3 regions of the Glutamicibacter endophyticus genome follow, and region 1 is predicted to be linked to each of the others. Evidence: riboswitches for the same ligand, from Rfam matches in the RefSeq annotation. Region 1 holds a riboswitch; each other region holds the start of a gene.
What was found. A riboswitch is a leader RNA that binds a small molecule or an ion and turns the genes downstream of it on or off. The one in region 1 is predicted to bind thiamine pyrophosphate.
Positions count from the first base shown of each region.

Region 1 (7,748 bases):
TCTTCGCCGGGCAACTCTACAGCGGCATGGATCAACCCCGCAGTAAACCCGCTCCGGACGTCTATCTGGCAGCTGCCGCCGGGATCGGCATCGATCCGACCACGGCGCTGGTTATCGAGGACACCGTTTCGGGGGTGCGGGCCGGAGTTGCGGCCGGGGCCACGGTGCTCGGATTCTGCCCCGGCGGTCCAGTCCATGCCTCGTCCGAAACCCTGCGTGCCGCCGGAGCCCAGCACACCTTCAGCCATATGGACCAGCTTGCGGAGCTACTTGGTTGCCTCACGCCCCAGCAATAGCCCACCGGCGCGAAGGTGCCCAACTTCACCGTTGCTCTTAGACGCAGGCATGAAACAATGGAAGAGATGACTTCGAGCAACTCCACCACACTGTCCGCGGCCGAACGCAAGGCCCTGCGCCAGGAGCAGGCCGCCGCCCAGCGCGCCCAGCAACTGCGTATTTCTCAATCGCGGGCCAAGGCCGAAGGGCGCGCCCAGGTGATCCCCACGGCCGAGGGGTGGAAGCAGCAGATGGGCGCCGACGGCCGCCCCGAACTGCAGTTCTCCACCAAGCGTCGGGTCTCGCAGCCGCCGGTGCACCTAGCTGATCTGACCCTGGCCGAGCGCCAGGAGAAGCTCAAGGAGCTCGGGCTTCCGGCGTTCCGCGCCAAGCAGCTCTCCGTGCACTACTTCCAGCACTACACCACCGACCCCGAGGCCATGAGCGATCTGCCCAAGGCCGGTCGCGAGGAACTGGTCTCGGCAATGTTCCCGAAGCTGCTGACCGAGGTGAAGCGGCTGACCACGGACGACGGTAAAACCATCAAGTTCCTCTGGCGGCTCTTCGACGGGTCGCTCGTCGAATCGGTGCTTATGCGTTACCCGAACCGCATCACCCTGTGCATCTCCTCGCAGTGCGGTTGCGGCATGAACTGTCCGTTCTGCGCCACCGGCCAGGCCGGGTTGACCCGCAACATGTCCACCGCGGAAATCCTGGACCAGATCGTGCAGGCCAACCGGGTGATCGCCGAAGGTGGGCTGGGAGGACAGAAGCACCCCGAGGAGCGCGTAGGCAATATCGTGTTCATGGGGATGGGCGAGCCGCTAGCCAACTACAAGCGCGTGATGAACGCCGTGCACCGCATGGTTGCCGAAGCCCCCGAGGGGCTGGCGATGAGCGCCCGCGGTATCACGGTCTCCACCGTGGGGCTGGTTCCGGCCATCCGCAAGCTGGCCGAGGAAAACGTTCCGGTGACCTTCGCGCTGTCGCTGCATGCCCCGGACGATGAGCTGCGTGACGAGCTGATCCCGGTGAACTCGCGCTGGAAGGTCGACGAGGCACTGGATGCCGCCTATGACTACTACGTGAAAACCGGTCGCCGCGTCTCCATCGAGTACGCGCTGATCAAGGACATGAACGATCACGCCTGGCGCGCCGAACTGTTGGCCAAGAAGCTCAACGCTCGAGGCCGCGGTTGGGTGCACGTGAACCCGATTCCGTTGAACCCGGTACCCGGCTCCGTGTGGACCCGCTCCGAGGAAGAGATCACCCGGGACTTCGTGCGTCGGCTCGACGAGCTGGGGGTCCCGACGACCCTGCGCGACACCCGCGGCAAGGAAATCGACGGAGCCTGCGGCCAGCTGGCCGCCGACGGCGACTCGTAACCCGCAACAGTTTCTACTTCAGGCGGCCACTTCCGGTAAGGGAAGTGGCCGCCTGAAGTTTATCCACCCATGTCATCTAGCTCGAGCAAGCAGGGTTGTGGATAACTTGTTAATTACTTTACATAGATCACATGCGCGCAGCGTGCCTTGGCCTAAATTAGCCGCGTAAATTCGCGTATTCTGCCGGTTATCAACGAGTTGTCGCTTATCCACAGATGATGTGGAGTATTTGTTGATAGCCCTCCGGAAGCTGTGTACGGCATGTTGAAACATTCGTCCTTCGCCGTGCCCTGCTGGTAGGAGTGGAGGTAGTGACACGGGGTGCCGAGACATCGGCTGAGAGTACACCCGTTGAACCTGATCCAGTTAGTACTGGCGAAGGGATTGTCCTAGTGGGTGTCGCCCGCTGCACTCTTCCCGTTCGCCTCCTTAACGCAAGGAGCCTGAATGAGCACCCAACCTGCCACCGTGGCACGTACCCCACTCATTGGTGAGCAACTCGTCCTCGTCACCGGCGCTGGCCGCGGCCTAGGCCGTGCCATCAGCCACGCCTTTTTGAGCGCCGGGGCACGTGTGCTGATTAATTACCACCGCTCGCAAGAGGCAGCGGAGCAACTCGCTGAGCAGTTTCCGCAGCAGGCTCTGGCGCTGCACGCCGATCTCAACCAGCCCGAAACACTGAAGGAAGCCGTGACCGCAGGTGAGCAGCATTTCGGGATGCCGATCACCACGCTGGTCAACAATGCCCTTTTTGATTTCTCCTTCAACGGCAATGCACGCGCGAAGGCGGCCGATCTGAGTCCGTCGGACCTGCAAAGGCAATTTTCCGGGTCGGTGCTCGCACCGGTCGCAGCGATTCAGGCCGTGCTTCCGTCGATGCGCGCGGCCGGAGGCGGGCGGGTTATCAACATTGGCACAAACCTGTTCCAGCACCCGGTGGTTCCGTATCACGACTACACCGCGGGCAAGGCGGCACTGCTCTCATTGACCCGCACCTTTGCCGAAGATCTCGGGCCTGAGGGCATCAACGTGAATATGGTTTCTGGGGGTCTGCTACGCACCACGGACGCGTCCGCTGCGACCCCTGCCGACGTATTTGATTACATTGCTGCAGGTACTCCGACCCGTCGGGTTACGACACCGGAGGAATTGGCCGACGCGGTGCTCTTCTTTGCCAGCGAGTGGGCGCGTGGCGTGACGGGACAGAATCTCATCGTCGATGGTGGACTGGTTAAGGGATGAGCCTGAAACAGTTACATCTGAATCTTTTTAGTTACGGGGTCGGACACCATCAGGCCGCTTGGCGGCACCGGTCCTCGGCCGCTGAACGCCTAGGCACGCTGGACTATCACATCGAATTGGCCCAACTGGCCGAACGCGGACTATTCGATGCGGTCTTCTTTGCCGATGGGCAGAGCCTCGACCCACGCAGGGCTGCCGAATCGCCGAGCTGGTTCTTCGAACCGTTGACCCTTCTCACCGCACTGAGCCAGCATACCCGGCGTATTGGGCTGATCAGTACCGTCTCCTCGAGTTTCTACACGCCCTTCCATGCGGCGCGACTGCTGGCCAGCCTGCAGCAACTCAGTGGTGGCCGAGTTGGTGTAAACGTGGTGACGAGCATGTTTGATAGTGAAGCTCAGAACCACTCGATGTCAGCACTTCCCGAGCATGCCCAACGCTACGCACGGGCCGATGAATTTATCCGGGTACTCTCCGATCTCTGGGCCTCCTGGCCCATGGAATCCCTGCGGGTGGACCGAGAGGGGCATTTCATGGATCCCAGCGGAGCGCGCGCCATCGCACACCGTGGTGAACACTTTGCAGTCAACGGCCCACTCAACGTTCCGGTGTCCCACGAGCACGGCCCACCGGTTATCTTCCAGGCCGGAGCTTCGGAGCCCGGGCGTGAAATGGCAGCACGGTACGCCGAGGGTATCTATGCGGTGGCCGCGGACCACCAGATGGGCGTTGAGTACGCCAGAGACTTGCGGCGGCGCTCGAGCCGGTACGACCGAGACCCACACGGCCCACTGATCATGCCGGGCTTGGTCTGTTACGTGGGGCGCAGCATGGGCGAAGCACGCGCCAAGAAGCGCGCCTTGGACCAGCTACTACCTGTAGAGCAGGGACTGCGCCAGCTGGCACTGTTCACACAGCAGGATGTGAGTGACTGGGAGCTGGATGAGCCGGTGCCGCCACTACCGCCGCTGGCCGATTTCACCGGACCCAAAGGACGCTATGCGACCATTTTGCGGCTGATCGAGGTGCATCGACCCACGGTGCGAGAACTGTTGGGATTCCTAGCCGCCGGTGGCGGTCACTGCACCATGATCGGCACACCACAGAGCATCGCCGATGAGATTGAACTATGGCTGGATACTGGCGCGGCCGACGGTTTTAACTTGATGCCACCGAGTTTGCCTGAGGGACTTCGCGACTTCGTCGATCTCGTCGTCCCAGAATTGCAGCGTCGTGGCAGATTTCGCATGGGGTATCAGGGCAGTACGCTACGTTCGCATCTCGCTCAGGGGCATGAGCGGTAAGCTCGGCATATGTCAGAGAGTGGGAAACAATCGCAGCACACCGTCAGTCGCCTTAAGGTCTCCGCCCGCGGTGCGGTGGCACCCTTCGAGGTTATGGACATAGTCGATCGAGTTTCCACACTCCGGGCTCAGGGTATTGATGTTATTTCGCTGTGCGTGGGGGAACCCGGCGGGGGAGCCCCTGCAGCCGTGAACGCGGCCGCGGCCAAGCTCCACGCCGAGGGCGCCGACTTTGGGTATACGCCCACTCGCGGTCTACCCGAGACCCGGGCAGCTCTGGCCGAGCACTACGCACGGCAGTATTCGGTGCAACTGCCTGCGGAGAATATAGTGATGACGACCGGCTCCTCCGGAGCCTTCCAGTTGGCCTTTCTCGCCGCCTTTGATCCGGGCGACGTGGTCGCGTTGGCACGTCCGGGCTACCCAGCCTACGCAAACATTCTTAGCGCGCTCGGATTGCAGGTAGTGGACCTCGCCACCGGGGAGGAGCAGCGCTTCCAACCCACCGTCGCTTCACTCGAAGCGGCGCTCGCCGAACACGGTAGGCTCGACGGTCTGGTGATCGCCTCCCCGGCGAACCCCACCGGCACGATGCTCTCCGGTGCCGAGCTGGCCGAGCTGGCGCACTGGTGCCAACGGCATGGGGTACGCCTGATCAGCGACGAGATCTATCACGGGATCGAGTTCGATCCGCAGCGTCCGGCCCACACCGCCTGGGAATACTCGCGTGAGAGTCTCGTGGTTTCGTCCTTCTCCAAGTTCTGGGGAATGACCGGTTGGCGGTTGGGCTGGATGCTGGTGCCAGATGACCTGATCTGTGCCGTGGATGCCTTGGCCTCGAACCTGGCCCTGTGCGCACCGGCCCCGGCGCAGCGGGCGGTGCTTCACGCCTTTAGTTCGTCCTCGTTGGCCGAAGCTCGTGAACGAGTGACCGAGTTCGCGGCAACCCGGGAGCTGGTGATGCAGAATCTTCAGCGGCTCGGTTTCGACTCGGCCGCTCCGGCGGATGGAGCGTTCTACCTCTATGGCCGATTGGCTCCGCGGGTAGTCGAACGCTTCGCTAGTGCGTCGGCGTACTGTCGGGCGGTGCTGGATGAGGCACGGGTGGCGCTCACCCCCGGCAACGACTTCGACCCCGCGACCGGAGATCGTTATGTTCGGCTGTCCTTCGCCGCCGGGCCAACAGCCATCGCGCAAGCCATCGAACGGATCGACGCATTCCTCACGCGCCACGGGCTCGCCGGCTAGCGGCGGCGGTATCCACAGTTCGTTCCGCGGCGCGTCGGTTGCGAGGGGGTTACAGCGAATCTGGGTGCACTGACCCTGGATCGATGTGAGGAACCGTGATGACCGAGCCACTGCCCGTTGTGGAACACGAATGCCTGTACTGCTACCTCTACCGCATGTTCGGTGTAATGGGCTGCGATAAAACTTTGCGGCTGAGCGCCTATTACCGCGACACGATGGCGCCGCGCGCCATTGCACTGGAACGCAAACTGGCCGAGCTGGGCGGGTTCTGTGACTGTGAGGTGCTTATGAACCTAGTCAGCCCCGCCGACGAACTCGACGAAGACGACGAGGACGAGGACGGGGCCTACGAATTGGAAAGCTGGGAACCCGACGACGGGCAGAAAGAGCTGGTGTGCACCGGCGTGCGCCGGGGCTGCACCAGACCCTGCGAAAACTGGCTCATCCGCCGCGGTATACAGTGGGGCGGCGGTCAGTATCGATGAACTACTTTTTGACGACACCCTTGCGGGCACGCAATAGCTCCACTGCGATCGGGATCAAGGAAATCAGCACGATCACGATGAAGATCAGGTCGATATTGTGCTCGATCCAGTCGATCTGCCCCAGCCAATAACCGAGTAGCGTGACGCCGATACCCCACAGCGCTGCACCGATGAGGTTGAAAGCGACAAAGGTGGAACGCTTCATTTCGGCCACGCCGGCGATCACCGGCACGAACGTACGCACGACCGGTACGAAGCGAGCCAAAATCACGGCACGACCGCCAAAGCGTTCGAAGAATTCGTGGGCTTTTTGCACATTGGACTGGGAGAAGAACCGGGAGTCCTCGCGCTTAAACAGCGCTGGCCCGGTCTTTCGCCCAATAATGTATCCGGTTTGATCCCCGATAAAGGCACAAACGAAAATCGCGAGGCAGAAGACCCACAACGGAATATGGATGGTTCCGGTGGCGATGAGCATGCCCACGGTGAAAAGCATCGAATCGCCAGGCAGGAAGAACCCGACCAAAAGACCAGTTTCGGCGAAGACGATGCCGCACACCAAGAGCAAGACCCAAGGGCCGAGGGCCGGGTTGTTGAGGAATACGGCAGGGTTCAGCCAATCGGGGAGGAACGCCGCGCCAAGGGGCATCACTCCGGGATTGCTGAATGTCGAAAGCAAGGAGGAAAGATCAAGCACGCTTCTTACAGTACGGGAACTTGCTGGGCTTTTCCCATGACAAGTAGGCAGCCTCACGTTATGCTTTGCCCGGCTCTGGCATGACAGCTGTCATGGGTGGAACATGACTTTTTGATCTTCTGCCGGTTAGGTGCCGTGGCGAAGACTAGAGGCATGGAAACACAGACAGCCACCCAGGCCCTGACACTGTCGGGGCTGACTAAAACCTTTACCGGTCTCGGTGACACCGTCCATGCGGTCCGCGGGATCGACCTGTCGATTCCCTCGGGCCAAATCATGGCCCTGCTAGGGCCTAACGGCGCCGGGAAGACCACCACGGTGGACATGATCCTGGGCTTGAGCACTCCCACCTCGGGGGAGGTCGAAGTGCTGGGGCTGAAGCCTAAGCAGGCGGTACTCGGCGGCCGGCTATCCGCCGTCTTGCAGACCGGAGGATTGCTACGCGATCTCACGGTACGTGAAACGGTCACCGTGATCGCCGCCATGCACGAAGTCCCCGAACGGGTGAACGAAGTGATGGAGCGGGCGCGGCTGACCGGAATCGCTAAGCGGAAAATCGCCAAGTGCTCCGGCGGCGAGCAACAACGCGTCAAGTTCGCTCTGGCCCTGCTGCCAAACCCGGATGTGCTGATCCTCGATGAACCCACGGCCGGCATGGACGTCATGGCACGCCGTGATTTCTGGGCCTCGATGCGCGAAGATGCCGGGACCGGGCGCACCATTATTTTCGCCACCCACTATCTGGAGGAAGCACAGAGCTTCGCCGAACGCACCGTGCTCATGCGGCAAGGACAGATCATCGCCGACGGAGCGACCAGCGAACTTCGCTCCTTGATCTCGGGTCGGCATGTCACCGCCACCCTACCCGACGCCCAGGCAGTGGCGGCCGCCGAAGCCAGTGACCCGAACGTAAGCATTGTCGAACGCAACGGGTTGCGCGTGCAGTTCAGTTGCCAAGATTCCGACCGTTTAGCCGCCAGGCTGTTGGGCGAACTCGGTGCCTTCGACCTCGAGATTTCCGCCCCTAGCCTCGAAGATGCTTTCATCCAGCTAACCAAGGACCCCTCATGAATGCCACCTATATCCGCATTGAGTTCACCCGACACCTGCG
Region 1 covers NZ_CP174200.1:3,103,489-3,111,236, reverse strand. Annotated here, with positions in the region: gene ACJD00_RS14515 (HAD family hydrolase) at 1-296, shown strand, start outside; gene rlmN (23S rRNA (adenine(2503)-C(2))-methyltransferase RlmN) at 363-1,661, shown strand; TPP riboswitch at 1,969-2,063, shown strand; gene ACJD00_RS14505 (3-oxoacyl-ACP reductase) at 2,109-2,903, shown strand; gene ACJD00_RS14500 (LLM class flavin-dependent oxidoreductase) at 2,900-4,207, shown strand; gene ACJD00_RS14495 (pyridoxal phosphate-dependent aminotransferase) at 4,217-5,455, shown strand; gene ACJD00_RS14490 (DUF2695 domain-containing protein) at 5,554-5,940, shown strand; gene ACJD00_RS14485 (DedA family protein) at 5,942-6,637, opposite strand; gene ACJD00_RS14480 (ABC transporter ATP-binding protein) at 6,791-7,708, shown strand; gene ACJD00_RS14475 (ABC transporter permease) at 7,705-7,748, shown strand, end outside.

Region 2 (7,748 bases), 470 kb from region 1:
GGTTGCGGTTTCGGGGCTTTGTGCGGCGCAGATTGCGCGAACCACGGCCATGCCGGCGGCTCCGCCTTGACGCAGGGCGCTGGCGTCCTGCGCGGTCAGGGCGCCGATGGCGACGCAGGGAAGATCTACCCGACCGGCAGCACGCAGGAAGCCATCGATCCCAATAGGTGTTGGGTGGTCTTTTTTGGTTGGTGTGGCTCGGATGGCTCCGACGCCCAGATAGTCGATGGCCTGCGCATCACGCGCGGCTTGGGCCAGCTGATCGTCGGAGGAGGCGCTGAGCCCGATAATGCCTTCGCCAATCAGCGTGCGGGCCACCCGAACCGGAAGATCCTTCTGCCCGATGTGGATACCGGTGACCGCGGCACCCGCCGCACGGGCGGCCAAATAGACGTCGATCCGGTCGTTGATCAGCAGTTCGGCTTTGCCCTCGGTCAGTTCGGCGGCCGCGATGGCCAGCTCATAGAATTCCCGCGCGGTTTCCTCTTTCGCGCGCAATTGCACCCACTGAATGCCACCGGCGACCGCCTGCGCGATCACTTCAAGGGTGCTATGCGGGGTGCAGCTTGCCGTATTTGCCACTAAGTAGGGGCCAAGTTCACGCATTCAACAGTCCTCTAATGCTTCTCATGTCGTACGAAGTCGATGTCACTGGGCGTTACCTCGCCCAGCTCATCTAGAAAATTCACTGCAAAGCTTCCAGGTCCGCGGGAACGCGACCACGCACGTTCGGCGGCTAGTCCATACCAAGCGTGGGCGGACACGGCCGCTTCAAAGACCTCGTCGCTGGCGGCGACCATGGCGGCCGTGAAGGCTCCGAGGGCACACCCGCCGCCGGTAACCTTGGTCAGCGCCAAACCATCGGTATGAACGAGGGTGATGCGGTGGGCCTCGATGATGGCATCGGCCGGACCGGATATGGCAACGACGCTGCCGTAGCGGCGCGCTAGGTCGGTCCCGGCATCCATTGCGGCCGTGACGCTGTCGGTGGAATCAACGCCGCGGCCGGCGGATTCAAAGCCGGCCAGTGCGAGGATCTCCGAGGCATTGCCGCGGATCAGGGTGGGCCGAGCTGGCAGCAGGCTGCGGGCAAAATCGGTGCGCTCGCCAAGGGCACCGACGGCCACCGGATCAAGAATCCATGGGGTGTTTGCCTCGTTGGCCCCGGCAACCGCCTGCTCCATGGCGCGCATTTGTTCGGTGGTCGGGGTGCCGAGGTTGACCAACACCGCGGAGGCCACCTTGGCAAATTCGCGGGCTTCCCCGGGCAGATTGGTCATCGCGGGGGCCGCGCCAGCGGCCAGCAATACATTTGCCGTGAAGTTGCTGACCACCACGTTGGTTAGACAGAACACCAAGGGTTGTTGCGCGCGCATGCGTTCGGCAACGACAGATAGTCTCATGCGACATCCCTCCGCTAGTTTGACCTAGTTCAGGTTCAACGGGTCTCATCTCAGTCGGCGGCGCCGACACCCCGTGTCACTCGATGCGAGCGTACGTAACCTCGCGGCAGATCACAAATTCATGACCGGCGCCGAATAAGCGCGATCAGTGTGGTCTCATCGACGCCTTGGGCTCGTGCCAAGGCAAGTAGGTCATCCACGGCCTGCAGGATATCCCGCTCCATATGCGGTTTAGCGTGACCGGCGGCCACCACCGTGCCGGCCCGTCGCCGTGACTGCACCAGGCCTTGAGCCTCGAGTTCCTTATAGGCGCGCGCGACGGTGCCGGTTGCCACGCCTAGATCGGTGGCCAGCGCGCGAACCGTGGGGAGTCTGCTCCCCTCGGGTAGCTCGCCTAAGGCGATGAAGGTGGCGACCTGGCTACGGATCTGCTCGTAGGGAGGTAACGCAGCATCCAGGTCCACGGTAATCTTGGCGCTCATCGAATCCCTACAGAGCTGGATCTCTGCATCTTGGGGGTTGCCGGGCGCTGCAAGGCCAGCACGGCGGGTGCAAAGCAGATCACCACGCCGACTAATCCGAAATCGTTCAACAGTTGATACCCCAGTAGCAACATGGACACGATGGCCCCGGTCACCACGCGGAGCGAGCGGAATTCCAGAACCTGCCGGTACCAGATTTCTTGCTGCGCGGTGACGTTCCAGGGGATCTTTGTTGCACGGATGAGCGCACAGAAACCCGCATATGCCGCGACAAGCGCGCTAACTAAGACGAGCGGGATCCACCAGGTAGGGGTGACAAAGCCCCACAACATATCTAGCGGGGGATTTAGCAGGAAGTAGAGGGTTACTGCCACAGCAATTCCGGCGCTGATATAGGTCCATCGGGGCAAGGGGGCCGATGGCCTGGCCAGATGCCCCAGAGTTCGCGTCCGAATGATCATGTAGAGCAGGTACGCGGCGTTGATCAGTAGATACAAGAAGGCTACTGCCGTGATGAGGAGCAAAATAGCCGTGGTGCGTTCAGCCGTGGGCATGCTTGCAGGTCCGGTGCTCGGCAACATCTGCCAGAAGGCGGCGGCTACCAGTAGAGCCAGCGTAGCGCTCATGTACTGCACCGCGAATAGTTGTTCACGCAGCCGTCCGAAGGGGGAGATTGCCTGGCGGCGGCGCGCCTCGAAGTTCGTTGGTGGGCGCCAGAGCAACATGCCGAAGGAGATGGCCAGGACGGCGTAGTTCGCCGTTTCGTCCCAGCGGCCGGCAACGCTCTCGAGCCGATCCATATAGTCGATTCCGCCGCCGAGCCCGTCGAGGAACTCTGTAGACCGGTCGTAGAGCCACCGCGCCTTGTAGTGCAAGGCCTGAGCGGCGGTCGTGGCCAGAAGCACGGTCACGGTGCGATACAGCCGGTTGAGCCAGGTGATGCGCAGCAGCCGATTATCGTGTTCGGTGATTCCCTCCAGTGGCTTGCGGCGCAAGATGACCAGTGTGGCGATCAGTGCAACCACCAGAAGCGCCACGAGACTCAATAGCAGGTAGGGCAGCAGCTCCGCGGAATCGCGTAGGCCGGGCTGGGCCGAGTGGGTGATGGAGTAGTTTTCTCCATCGCCCTCGGTGATTTCGGGTCGGGGCGCTAGGCCCGGGACATCACGCACGCTGTGCAGGGCGACGAGGCCGGCGGCAAAGACGCTGAGCATCACCGCAACCAGGGTTTTGGGGATCAAACCCGAGAGCGTGCGTGGTTCGAGGGAAGCGGTGCGTTGCGGAGCAAGCTTGCGGGGCCAGGTGAATTGCCCGGCGAAGTAAAGAAAAGCCACCCACAGTGCGGGGGTGGTGGCAACTCCCACGGCCTCGGGTATACCCAGTGGCTGAGATTCATGCAGTTGGATGCTTTGCAGCGCGTCAAGCGAATTCGCTGAAGTGCTGGCAAAGAAGCCGATCGTTGCGCACCAGAAGGCGTGCCGTCTGGCTAGCTCCAGACGATCTGTGTTCCTTCCCGTCGCTAAGCCGCGCAGAATCACATAGAAAATCAATGCGGCAACGGCAAAGCTACCCAACTGAGCGCTCAAGGGATTAGTCATGGATCCACCTTTCCCCAATTAATGTATCAACAGTTTGATACAAAAGACAGGTTGCCGTCCGCGCGAAGCCCGTCCGGTGCCGTACTCTCATGTTTATGGGCTTGTTTACCTCTACTCCGCTTCCCGAACCGGTGGGCGATCACGCCCCGCCGGTCGATGAACATCCGGCGCGCATCCAGCAGGTCATCGCGAGTTTGCGCCAAGCCTCGGACGCTCGGATCACCCACCCGCGACGCTTCCGTGCACAACAACTGCGCGGCTTGGAAAAGATGCTTCAGGAGCGCGAGGTTGATTTCCTCAGCGCCCTCGAGCAAGACCTTGGCAAAAGCGTCACCGAAGCGAAGTTCACCGAGATTGATGTGGTCAAATCCGAGATTGACTACGCGCAGCGGCATCTTTCCGAGTGGATGGACTCAAGCACCGTCAAGGTTCCGTTGCCGCTGCAGCCAGCCATGGCCAAGGTGGAACCGCGGCCCCTTGGGGTCGTGCTCATCATCGGGCCGTGGAACTACCCCTTGCAGTTGGTGTTGGCGCCGTTGGTAGCTGCTATCGCCGCCGGCAATGCGGCGCTGATCAAACCTTCGGAGGTCGCCCCCGCCACGAGCGGGGCACTGGCCAAATTCTTGCCGCTCTACCTCGATCCGCGGGTCTACGCCGTGTGCGAGGGTGGCAGTGATACGGCCAGCGAACTACTGAGCGCGCGCTGGGATCATATTTTCTTTACCGGCGGCGAGAAGGTTGCACGTATCGTGGCCGCCGCCGCGGCACAACATCTCACGCCCACCACCCTTGAGCTCGGTGGTAAGTGCCCGACCGTAGTGGATAACCACCTGCTGCCCACGGCCAAGCGCATCGCCTACGCGAAGTTCATGAATGCCGGACAGACCTGCGTGGCCCCGGATTATGTCCTGTCCATCGGGGATACCGACGCGTTGGTGGATCGCTTGGGCAAGGCGATCACCTCCTTCTACGGCAAGGAGCCGCTCGCACACCCGGATCTCGGGCGTATTGTGAGCGATCGTCATTTCCAGCGCCTGCGAGGACTATTGTCGATGGGCACCGTGGCCCACGGTGGCACCTTCGATGAGGCAACGCTACGCATTGCCCCGACGATCTTGCGGAACGTCGAGCTAGACAGCGAGCTGATGCGCGAGGAGATATTCGGGCCGATCTTGCCCGTGATCGAACTATCCTCCTTCGAAGAAGCCTTGGATTTCATTGCCGCTCGGCCCACCCCGCTGGCGGCCTACCTAATGAGTGAGAATCCACGGCTGCAGTCAATCTTCTCGGATCGGGTGCGCGCAGGTGCGATTGTTCATAACGCGCCCATGGCGCAAACGATCATTCCGGCACTGCCCTTCGGTGGGGTCGGTGCCAGCGGGATGGGCTCGTATCACGGTCGGCATGGATTCGAGAGGCTTTCGCAGATGCGGCCAGAACTGAGCAAGACCACGGTCATCGACACCTTCAGCACAATATATCCTCCATATTCATGGGCTAAGCGAAAGATTATTGATCGCTTGTTGTAGTGCGCCTCATATCCTTCGGGCCGACTCGAGTGGTTAGCTTGCAGAGGTCAAAAACCTAGGAGGAACTTAATGAGCCAGTCGGCGCCGCAACAGGACGGCCTGCATCGCGGACTCAAAGCACGTCATATGCAGATGATCGCCATCGGCGGTGCGATCGGTACCGGGCTATTTGTGGCATCGGGCGGAACCATTGCGCAGGCTGGGCCGGCCGGAGCGTTGACCGCCTATGCGCTGATTGGCCTGATGGTGCTGCTTTTGATGCAGTCGCTGGGAGAGATGAGCGCCCGCCTGCCCGTGGCTGGCTCCTTCCAAACCTACGCGTCGGTGTTCGTCAACCCGTCCTTTGGCTTTGCCATCGGGTGGAACTACTGGTTCAACTGGGCGATTACGGTGGCCGCGGAACTCGTAGCCGCCGGAATCGTGATGTCGTACTGGTTGCCCGACGTACCCGGCTGGATCTGGGCGGGAGTCTTCCTTGTGCTCCTGACGGGTTTGAATGCGCTCTCGTCCAAGGCCTTCGGTGAGGGTGAGTTCTGGCTTGCGGCGATCAAGGTCACCACCGTGGTGGTCTTCCTGATCTGCGGTGTGTTGATGATCGTCGGAATCCTCGGTGGCCAATCGCCGGGCTTCAGTCACTGGAGCGAGGGCGATGGGCCCTTCGTCGGCGGCTGGCTGTCGATCGTTTCGGTGTTCATGATTGCCGGCTTCTCCTTCCAGGGCACCGAGCTGATCGGTATTGCCGCGGGTGAGGCAGAGAACCCGCGGCGCGATGTGCCGCGCGCCATTAAGGCCGTGTTCTGGCGCATTATGCTCTTCTACATCGGCGCCATCTTCATCATCGGCACGCTCATCAGCTACACGGATCCCTCGCTACTCTCCTCGGGTGAGGCCGATATTGCCTCGTCGCCCTTCACCCTGGTCTTTGAGCGCGCGGGCATCGCCTTCGCCGCCGCACTGATGAATGCGGTGATCCTCTCGGCCATTCTGTCGGCCGGAAACTCCGGGCTTTATGCCTCGACGCGTATGTTGTACTCGATGGCCCGCGACGGCAAGGCGCCGAAAATCTTCGGTCGCGTCAACCGTCGTGGTGTGCCGATTCCGGCCATGCTGCTCACCGCATCGGTAGGGCTCTTCGGCTTCCTCACCGCCGTGGTGGGGCAGGGCGCGGCCTACACCTGGCTGCTGAACGTGTCCGGGCTTTCCGGATTCATTGCATGGGTGGGCATCGCGGTGTGCCACTACCGTTTCCGGAAGTCCTACATCGCCAGTGGCCAGCCCCTGAAAGACCTGCCGTACAAGGCCCCGTTCTTCCCCTTTGGCCCGATCCTTGCATTTGCCATCTTGATCGTGGTGATCGCCGGGCAGAACTACGAGGCGGTGGTCTCCGGACACGTTCTGGAGGTGGTCTCCAGCTACATCGGCTTGCCGATCTTCCTGCTGCTCTGGTTGATCCACTGGCTTGCCACACGCCATAGCGTCCGCGCAGCCTTCGACCCCTGGAAGCTCGAGGTTAACTAACCTCTAGCTCTCCAGTGCCGCATCGACAATACGTTTCGCCTCGCTGAGCACCTCTTGCAGGTGCTCAGCCGAAACCCAGGATTCGGCGTAAATCTTGTAGAGGTCCTCGGTTCCCGATGGGCGGGCGGCGAACCATGCGTGCTCCGTGGACACCTTCAAGCCACCGATCGCAAAACCGGCTGCCTCGGTAGCCTTGGAGGTAATCGGATGTCCCGCCAGCTCGGTGGCCGGGACATCCTCGGGCGAGAGCTTCGAGAGCTTTTCGCGTTGAACGCGCCCGGCCGGGGCATCAAAGCGGGCATAGTGGCTTGCCCCGTACTCCGACACCAGCTCGGCATGACGCTGACTCGGCGTTTTGCCAGTAACCGCGAGAATCTCGCTGGCGAGCAGGGCCAGCATGATGCCATCTTTATCGGTGCTAAAAGCCTTACCCTCCCGATCCAGGAAGCTAGCTCCGGCCGACTCCTCACCACAGAAGGCCACTTGACCCTGAGCCAGTGGTTCGACGAAGTACTTAAAGCCCACCGGCACCTCATGCAAGGTTCTCCCGAGTCCGGCGACCACGCGGTCGATGAGCGCGGAGGACACGAGGGTTTTGCCGATGCGCAGACTCTGATCCCACCCCGGTCGGTGGGTCACGAGGTAGTCGATGGCCACGGCCAAGAAGTGGTTCGGGTTCATCAGTCCGGCATCCGGGGTGACAATTCCGTGACGGTCGGCATCGGCGTCGTTGCCCGTGGCGATATCGTAGCGATCACGGTTGCCGACTAACGAGGCCATCGCATAGGGACTGGAGCAGTCCATGCGGATTTTGCCGTCCTTATCCAGGGTCATGAAGCCAAAGCGGGGGTCTACTGACTCGTTGACCACGGTCATGTTCAATCCGTAGCGTGCGGCGATTTCACCCCAGTAGTGCACCGAGGCACCGCCCAAGGGGTCGGCCCCAATCCGAATTCCCGCTGCGGCGATGGCCGGAAAGTCGATGACCTTGGCCAGGTCGGTGATGTAGAGCTCGCGGAAATCGAAGGGCTCGAACGTCGCCTGAGCGCGCTTGATCCCTGCCGGGTCGGCGAGAAGCTCATTGGCGCGCGCCGCAATCCAATTGGTGATATTTGATTCCGCGGGACCACCATGCGGCGGGTTGTACTTGATGCCGCCGTCGGCCGGCGGGTTATGTGACGGGGTGATGATCAGGCCATCGGCCTGCGCGTCGCCGCG
Region 2 covers NZ_CP174200.1:55,704-63,451, forward strand. Annotated here, with positions in the region: gene thiE (thiamine phosphate synthase) at 1-606, opposite strand, end outside; gene thiM (hydroxyethylthiazole kinase) at 618-1,403, opposite strand; TPP riboswitch at 1,393-1,487, opposite strand; gene ACJD00_RS00300 (GntR family transcriptional regulator) at 1,523-1,885, opposite strand; gene ACJD00_RS00305 (hypothetical protein) at 1,882-3,483, opposite strand; gene ACJD00_RS00310 (aldehyde dehydrogenase family protein) at 3,579-5,012, shown strand; gene ACJD00_RS00315 (amino acid permease) at 5,082-6,530, shown strand; gene pgm (phosphoglucomutase (alpha-D-glucose-1,6-bisphosphate-dependent)) at 6,534-7,748, opposite strand, start outside.
Region 2: linked by a shared signal. The riboswitch ahead of thiM (hydroxyethylthiazole kinase) and the one ahead of ACJD00_RS14505 (3-oxoacyl-ACP reductase) in region 1 are both predicted to bind thiamine pyrophosphate.

Region 3 (7,748 bases), 420 kb from region 1:
GGCCCAAGCCTCGAGCCGATGCTCCACCACGATCAACGTAGCGCCGGTACTCTCGGCGGCCGAAAGTACCGCATCGCGTAGGGCGGGCACACCCTCGGGGTCGATATTGGCCGTGGGTTCGTCCAGCAGCATCAACCCCGGCTCCATGGCCAAGATCCCGGCGAGCGCTAGGCGCTGTTTTTGTCCACCGGAGAGATGGGCGGTGCGGTGCTCCCCGTCGAGGGCGCCCAAGCCCACGGCCTGCAGCGCCGGGGTGATCCGTTCGCGAATGAGTTCCGGGTCCATGCCAAGATTTTCGGCGCCGAACGCAACATCGTCGACAACCCGTGATTGCACAATCTGCGTTTCCGGGTCCTGTTGCATGAGCCCGACCGGTTGCTTGGCGGTAAAGACATCCTGGCCTCCCACCCGCAAGGACCCAGTGGCTTCGCTCAGTTCATCGACTTCGAGGATGCCGGCCAGGGCATAGAGCAGCGTGGACTTTCCGGCCCCCGAGGGCCCGAGCAGCAGCACCTTCTGCCCTGCGGGAATACTAAGGTTGAGGCCTTGAAGTGCGGGCTGCTCACGTTCGGCATGACGCCACCCGAAGTTCTCGGCAGAGACGGCCAAGGCTTGGGTGCGCACCGTCGCAGGACGCTGTTCCCCCAGCCCGGCACTCATCGACTCTGTCCCCGCCAGGCCCCTTCCAGGTGCGCTCGACGACTAGCCAGCGCACCCAACGCACCGGTGCGGGCCAAGCCACGAGTGGCCAGCCATGGCAATAGTCCAGCGATGATCATGCCGGAGATCGACATGGCCAGTACGTGGAAGAACTTCATGAACGGGGTGTAGGCCTCGTAGTAGGCCAGTACGTAGGCCTCGGTGAACCCTCCAAAGAATCCGGACATCAACCCGGCAATAAGTGCCACGGGCAGGGTGAATTTCCGGTAGCGCACGGCCGCGAAGACTACTTCGGCGCCCAGACCCTGTACGAGCCCGGAGAGCAGGACGGTCAGTCCCCATTGGGAACCCAGCAAGGCCGAGATGATTGCGGCCAGCATTTCACAGTACAAAGCGGCACCGGGCTTGCGGATAATCAAGGCGCCCAGGGCTGCCGGGAAAAGCCACATGCCCGAAACGAAGGCGGCGGCTGGCGGGAAGGCGACGAAGCCTAGGGATACAAAGCCGTAGCTCGCGTTCCACGCCCAAAAAACCACACCGGAAGCCACTGCGATGGCCGAGGCGATGACGATATCTACCACGCGCCAACTGGCACGGGGCTTAATTGCTGAAGTACTCATGATGGTCTCCTCCTGAGATAAGGAGGGGGGATGTACGCAAACCGCGCGTCCTATTAAATGGGCCGAAACGGGTTTCCGCATCCGAGATGCTCGACTTCCTTCGCCGGTATTAGCCGGAGCAGGTTCGAGGGTCTGCGATCTATCGCACTCTCAGCGCCTTTGGTCCTTGTTAAAGGACATGGCGCTCCCCTGTCGGAATGGTTCTGCGCCCCAAGCTTAGCGCAGGTAAGCTGGAGACGGGTAAGCAGAGGACCGGATATGAACAAGAGGGAGCACGATGAACGCCGTTTCTAAAATCGTCACCATGTTGGTTTCACTCGGTGCCGGTGCACTGGCCACGAAGCTGGTGGATCGCACCTGGAAGGGTTTCACCGGCAACGATGCCCCACGCGGAAAGGATGCGCAGGCCGAGGCCACGATGCGTCAGGCAATCTCCTTTGCCGTATTCTCCGCAGCGGTGGCCGCAGTCATTCAGGTGATCGCCGACCGCGGCGCAAATAAGGCGCTGTCGAAGCTCACGAAGAAGTAGTTTTTACGTAGCCTAAGGCCCGTCACTGCTGTTCCGGTGGCGGGCCTTGGTCATGCCGCTGTTCGGCTTCAACCGCGCGGATCGCTGCGGCGAGCTCATCACTATAGATCGACTTGTGACTCACGTGCTTCGTGCGGTAGCCCGAGCGGCCGATCATATGGGCGGAGACCGGTGCGGTCAGCAACTGCATCCCCCAGGCCAAGGCCAGCACGGGCACCACGGCCCAGGAGCGTAGGTGGATGGCCAGGGCAATGAAGATCAGCAGAAACCCCAGTACCTGTGGTTTGGTCGCGGCATGCAAGCGGGTGAGCAAGTCGGGGAAGGTCATTAAACCGATACCAGCCACCAAAGACAGCAGACAACCAATGATTAGGAAGACGGCAGCGAGCACATCCAGAAAGGCGTCCATCAGGCGTTCCTCTGATCGGTTACATAGCGTGAGACGGTCACCGAACCGATGAAGCCCACCGTGCACGCGACCACGACGAAAAGCACGTTATCCAGGTGCCGGTTGTAATACATTTCCAGGCAGACCGCGGCCGAAACGATCAAAAGCATCACGTCCAAGGCCAACACTCGGTCGAGGATCGAGGGGCCTTTCGCCACGCGAATGACGCATAGGATCAAGGCGACCGATAACACCGAGCCGCATACCCACATCACTATCTCGGTCATCATTGTGCCTTCCTCGCCGAAAACTTCGGTCCGCACTCGGCTTTGATTGCCTCGTACTCGCTCTTACTGCCTATGGCCATGATCAATCGGCGTTCGATATCGCGAATCTGGGTTCGCGCCCGCTCCACGGCCTGCTCATCCTCGGTATCCGCGTAGTGCAGATACAACGTGGAGCTGCGTCGGTCCACGTCAACGACGAAGGACCCGGGGATCAGGGTGAGCACATGCCCCACGGTCATCACGATCAGATCCGACTCGGTGCGCAGCGGTACCGCGATCAACGAGCTACGAGTCGCCCGCCCCTTGAACAGGGCCAGGTACGCAACATGGACGCTGGCGGCTACCACTTCACCAATGAACCACACGAACAGTTTGAGGCAGTACCAAAGGTTCAAGCGTCCCGGCAGCACCACCGGGGGCAAGGGGAAGAGCGTGGTGATCAGCACCGCGATAAGCGCACCGAAGAGCAGATTCCCCGGCGAAAAATCTCGCCAGAGAGCACCCCACACCAACACCAGCAGGATCAGTAGCGGCCATTCTTCGCGCAGGGTGGCACGGTGACGTATGCCAACGGGATCGAGCGCATCATCGATGCGTTGATCTTTGCTATTCGGAGTCTCCATGGTTCCCACTCCCTTCCTACTGCCCGGTCAAGATCGAGGTGATGTACGGTTCACGTGCCAGCAGTTCTGCGGCGACGCGCTGGCAGAATGCGAAAACCTGTGAGGCGAAAACCGTCAGGGCCAATCCCGCGACCACCAGTGAGGCAGTTGCCCAACGCATTCCCCACGGCAGGGCGTTGGCTTCGACTTCCCGCGCCTTGGTCGAGCCCAACTGTGGGCGCTCGGCGCCACCCTGGAAGGTCAGGTCGCTGATCTCCTTGGCTTCGGCCACCAGTGACTCGGTGGGCTCCTCGGCATCGGCGGCACGTCGCCAGAACACACGGGCCCACACGCGAATAATGGCCAGTAGGGTCAGCAGGCTGGTGAGCAAACCAGCGGCGATCACCAGCCAATTCAGCGCTCCCCCGGTCTCCACCGCGGCATGCAGAAGTCCAAGCTTCCCAAGGAAGCCCGACAATGGTGGAATGCCGCCGAGGTTGATCGCCGGGATGAAGAACAAGACGGTCAACGCCGGAGAAATCTTCGCCAGCGAACCCAGCTTGCGCACGTTGGCGCTGCCGGCACGACGTTCAATCAGCCCCGCCACCATGAACAGTGAGGTCTGCACAATGATGTGGTGCCCGACGTAGTAGATCGTTGCGGCGACGGCCAATTCGGTGCCCACCGCAACACCAAAAATCAAATAACCAATGTGGCTGGTCAGGGTGAAGGACAACATACGTTTGAAGTCCGTCTGCGCCAGGGCACCGAGGATACCGACCACCATGGTCAAGGCGGCGACCACCAGTAGCGCCTGATTCAGCGCCCCTCCCGGGAATAGGAGCGTTTCGCAACGCACAATCGCGTAGACGCCGACCTTGGTCAGCAATCCGGCGAATACCGCGGTTACCGGCGCCGGGGCGGTCGGGTAGGAGTCAGGTAGCCACAAGGAGAGCGGGAAAACCGCCGCCTTAATGCCGAAAGCGATCAGCAGCAAAGAGTGCAGGATCAGCCGGGGACCTTCGTCTAGTTCGGGAAGTTTCACCGCCAAATCAGCCAGGTTCACCGTACCGGTTGCCGCATAGACCATGGCGATGGCCGTGAGGAACAAAACCGAGGAAACGACCGATACCACCACGTAGGTGACACCGGCACGGATCCGCTCGGCGGTGCCCCCAAGGGTCAACAACACATAACTGGCGGTCAGCAGGATTTCGAAGCCAACATAGAGGTTGAACAGATCCCCGGCCATGAAGGCATTCGACACCCCCGCCAGCAGAATCAGGTAGGTCGGGTGAAAGATCGACACCGGGCCTTGCTCGTCACCATCGGCGATACCCTGGCTCGTGGCGTAGAGGAGCACCGCCATCGACACCAGCGTGGACACCAAGAGCATGAAGCTTGAGAAGCCATCGACCATCAGGGCGATGCCGAAGGGAGCGTCCCATCCACCAATATGCACCGCATAGGTTTCGCCATTCCAGGTGGCGGCCAGCATCCCGGCCTCCAGAAACATGGTGACGGCGAGGATGCCGATGGTGATGGCGCGCTGTTGGCGAATCTTCCGGCGCACCAAGAAGGCGGCGCCGGCGCCGAAAATCGGTAGCACGACGGCCAGCGGGGCGAGCTGTGCAACGTTCACTATTCTTCTCCCTCACGGACCGGACGACCCTCTTCGTCAACGAATTCGGTGGTGTCCGCGGCGACCGGGGCATCTTCCTCTTCGTCATAGGCGCTGGAGAGCGAGACCTTAATATCTTCGGTGTCATCGGCCACCACATCGGCCTGGTTCAGCATCCATGAGCGATAGATCATGGCTAGCAAGAATGCGGTGACGGCGAAGGTGATGACGATCGCGGTCAAAATCAAGGCCTGCGGCAACGGGTCGGCATAGACGTTCGGGTCGAGCCCCGCTTCAAAGAGTGGTGCTTTGCCTAGCCGTCCGGCGGTGGTGAGGATCAGCAGATTCACCCCGTTGCCGAGCAACATGATGCCCAGCAACACTCGGGTCAGGGTGCGTTCGAGCACGAGGTAGAAGCCTGCGGCCAGTAGCACCCCGGTAATAGCCAGGAAGGTGATGTTCACGCTCATCGGCCGACTCCCGTCTGTGAAGAGGCCACGACATCGTGTGGCTCGACCGGTGAACGCCCTTCGGAGAGCATATCGATTTCGCTACCCAGCGACCGCAGGACATCCTGTACCAACCCGAGAACCACGAGGAACACTCCAATGTCGAAGATGGTCGAGGTGACGAACTTGTGCGCGCCGAAGATCGGTAACCAGAATTCCCACGCGTAGGTGGTAAAGATTGCGTCGCCCGCGAGCAGCGGGATGATGCCGGATATGCCCGCCAGCACTAAGCCACCACCGATCAGTAGACCCGGGGCGACTCGCATGGATTCGGCCAGCTCGACGCGTCCCCCGGCCAGGTAGCGAATTGTCAGCGCCAAACCGGCGATGAGCCCTCCGGCGAAACCGCCGCCGGGCGTATTGTGCCCGGTGAGCAGGGCGTACACGCTGAGCATCAGTACCGAGTGGAACATCAGGCGGGTGACCACCTCGAAGATGATCGAGCGTCGTTCGGCGACGAGCGTACTACCGGCCATCAGCCAGTCACGGTTGGTCGAACGGCCGAATTCGCGGGCCACGTGCAGGCCAAGCTCTCGTTCGGCACCCCGACTGCCAATCGGTTCGGATCCGTGATCGATCGACCCGGGTTGGACTTCGTGGGCACGCAGGCGTTTCGCACCAAAGCTTCGAGTCACGAAGATTAGCGAAGCCACGCCGGTGGCCGCCGCGGCAAGCACGGTGATTTCGCCGAAGGTGTCCCACACACGGATATCCACCAGAGCGACATTCACGATGTTTTTGCCGTACCCCTCGTGGTAGGCCAGATCCGGATAGGCCAAGGAAATGGGGGCTTCGGTACGCGCGGCCATCATGCCGATGGCGATGTACACAACCATCACCGCAAGGCTGATGGCAATAGCCGCGCGACCCCAATGAATCTTGGTCAGCCCGACCCAGAGACGCCGCGGCAGGGCACGCAAGGCGAGCACAAAGGAGACCAGAACGATGGTTTCGACCAGAAGCTGAGTCAGCGCCAGATCCGGTGCACCCTGTAGGGCAAAGATCGCAACCATCCCGTAACCGCTGACCGAGGCCATCAGCACGGCCATGAAACGTTTCGGGGCCACAATGGCGATCAGCGCCCCGGCCATAATGATCGCACCGATAACAGCCTGCGCCGGATGATCGAAAAGCACCCACTCGGTCGGCCAAGGGGTGGCGACCAGTAGTGCGATACCGAGCGGCACCACGAGCGCCACTAGGAGAATCACACCCAGGTAGAAGGACAGCGAACCACGTTGTGTGCGACCGGTGACCCAAATCGCGACCTTGTCCAGCAGGTTTACGCTACCGCGATACAGTTCCTCGGCCGATACCACTAGTCGACGCAACGGAGCACCGGTATCACTACGTTGCCGAAGCCAGAAGAACAGCACGCCCACGGCGACGCTGACTACGCTGAGTGCCAAGGCGGTGTTGAATCCGGAGAAGGCAGCCAGATGGACTTCCACCGGCCCGCCGTATGCCCCCGCAGCGCTGTGCACCAGGTGCTCGACCGGAGCCGGGAAGAGGCCCAGCACGATCGTCGCGGCCGCCAGCACAAATAGCGGGGCGAGGAAGATCAGGGTGGGTCGTTTGCAAGCGGTGGGCGTTTTCTGCCGTTTCGACGGGCCGAAGGCCCCGATGATGAAACGTAGCGAATACGCCATGGTCAGCGCCGATCCCAGCACAATCACCGGTAGCACCCATAGTCGTAGCGTGGCGTCGAGGTGCAGCGCCGCCTCATACACCGATTCCTTGGCCACAAACCCGAGCATGAGCGGCAGCCCAGCCATCGAAGCCGTGGCAATGCCCGCGGTCACGGTCAAAACCGGCATGCTCTTGGCCAGACCGGAAAGCTGGCGGATGTCGCGCGTACCGGTGTTGTGGTCGATGATGCCAACGGCAAGGAACAGCGTGGCCTTGAATAGGCCATGAGCGAGTGTCAACGCGAGCGCAGCGAATCCGGCATCCGGGGTCCCCAAGCCAAATATGGCAATAATAAACCCGAGCTGCGAGACGGTTCCGAAAGCAAGAATCAGTTTGAGGTCGTACTGACGAAGAGCCCGGTAACCGCCCACCAGCATGGTGACCAAGCCCAGTCCCACGGTCAGCGGCAACCAGAAGGTGGTCTCCGCGAATCCAGGGGCCAAGCGAGCCACCAGATATACGCCGGCTTTGACCATGGCCGCTGCGTGTAGATAGGCCGAGACGGGGGTGGGCGCGGCCATGGCCCCCGGTAGCCAGAAATGGAAGGGTACCAGTGCCGACTTGGACAACGCGCCCAACAAGATCAGCGCCACCGCTACGTCGATGTAACCGCCCTCGGCCACCAGCTGACTCGATACGGCCAGGATTTCGGAGAGTTGGTAACTTCCGGCTTGGGCTCCAAGCATGAGTAACCCAGCAAGCATGGCGAGGCCGCCGAAGGTTGTCACGACCAGTGCGCTCAACGCGGAGCGGCGCGCGCTGATCAGTGACTGGCTGAAGCCGATAAGCAGGTAGGACAGCACCGAGGTGATTTCCCAGAAGATGAACATGATCATCACGTCA
Region 3 covers NZ_CP174200.1:2,687,527-2,695,274, forward strand. Annotated here, with positions in the region: gene ACJD00_RS12515 (ATP-binding cassette domain-containing protein) at 1-660, opposite strand, end outside; gene ACJD00_RS12520 (ECF transporter S component) at 657-1,280, opposite strand; TPP riboswitch at 1,359-1,481, opposite strand; gene ACJD00_RS12525 (DUF4235 domain-containing protein) at 1,558-1,809, shown strand; gene mnhG (monovalent cation/H(+) antiporter subunit G) at 1,832-2,218, opposite strand; gene ACJD00_RS12535 (monovalent cation/H+ antiporter complex subunit F) at 2,218-2,487, opposite strand; gene ACJD00_RS12540 (Na+/H+ antiporter subunit E) at 2,484-3,107, opposite strand; gene ACJD00_RS12545 (Na+/H+ antiporter subunit D) at 3,124-4,728, opposite strand; gene ACJD00_RS12550 (Na(+)/H(+) antiporter subunit C) at 4,728-5,177, opposite strand; gene ACJD00_RS12555 (Na+/H+ antiporter subunit A) at 5,174-7,748, opposite strand, start outside.
Region 3: linked by a shared signal. The riboswitch ahead of ACJD00_RS12520 (ECF transporter S component) and the one ahead of ACJD00_RS14505 (3-oxoacyl-ACP reductase) in region 1 are both predicted to bind thiamine pyrophosphate.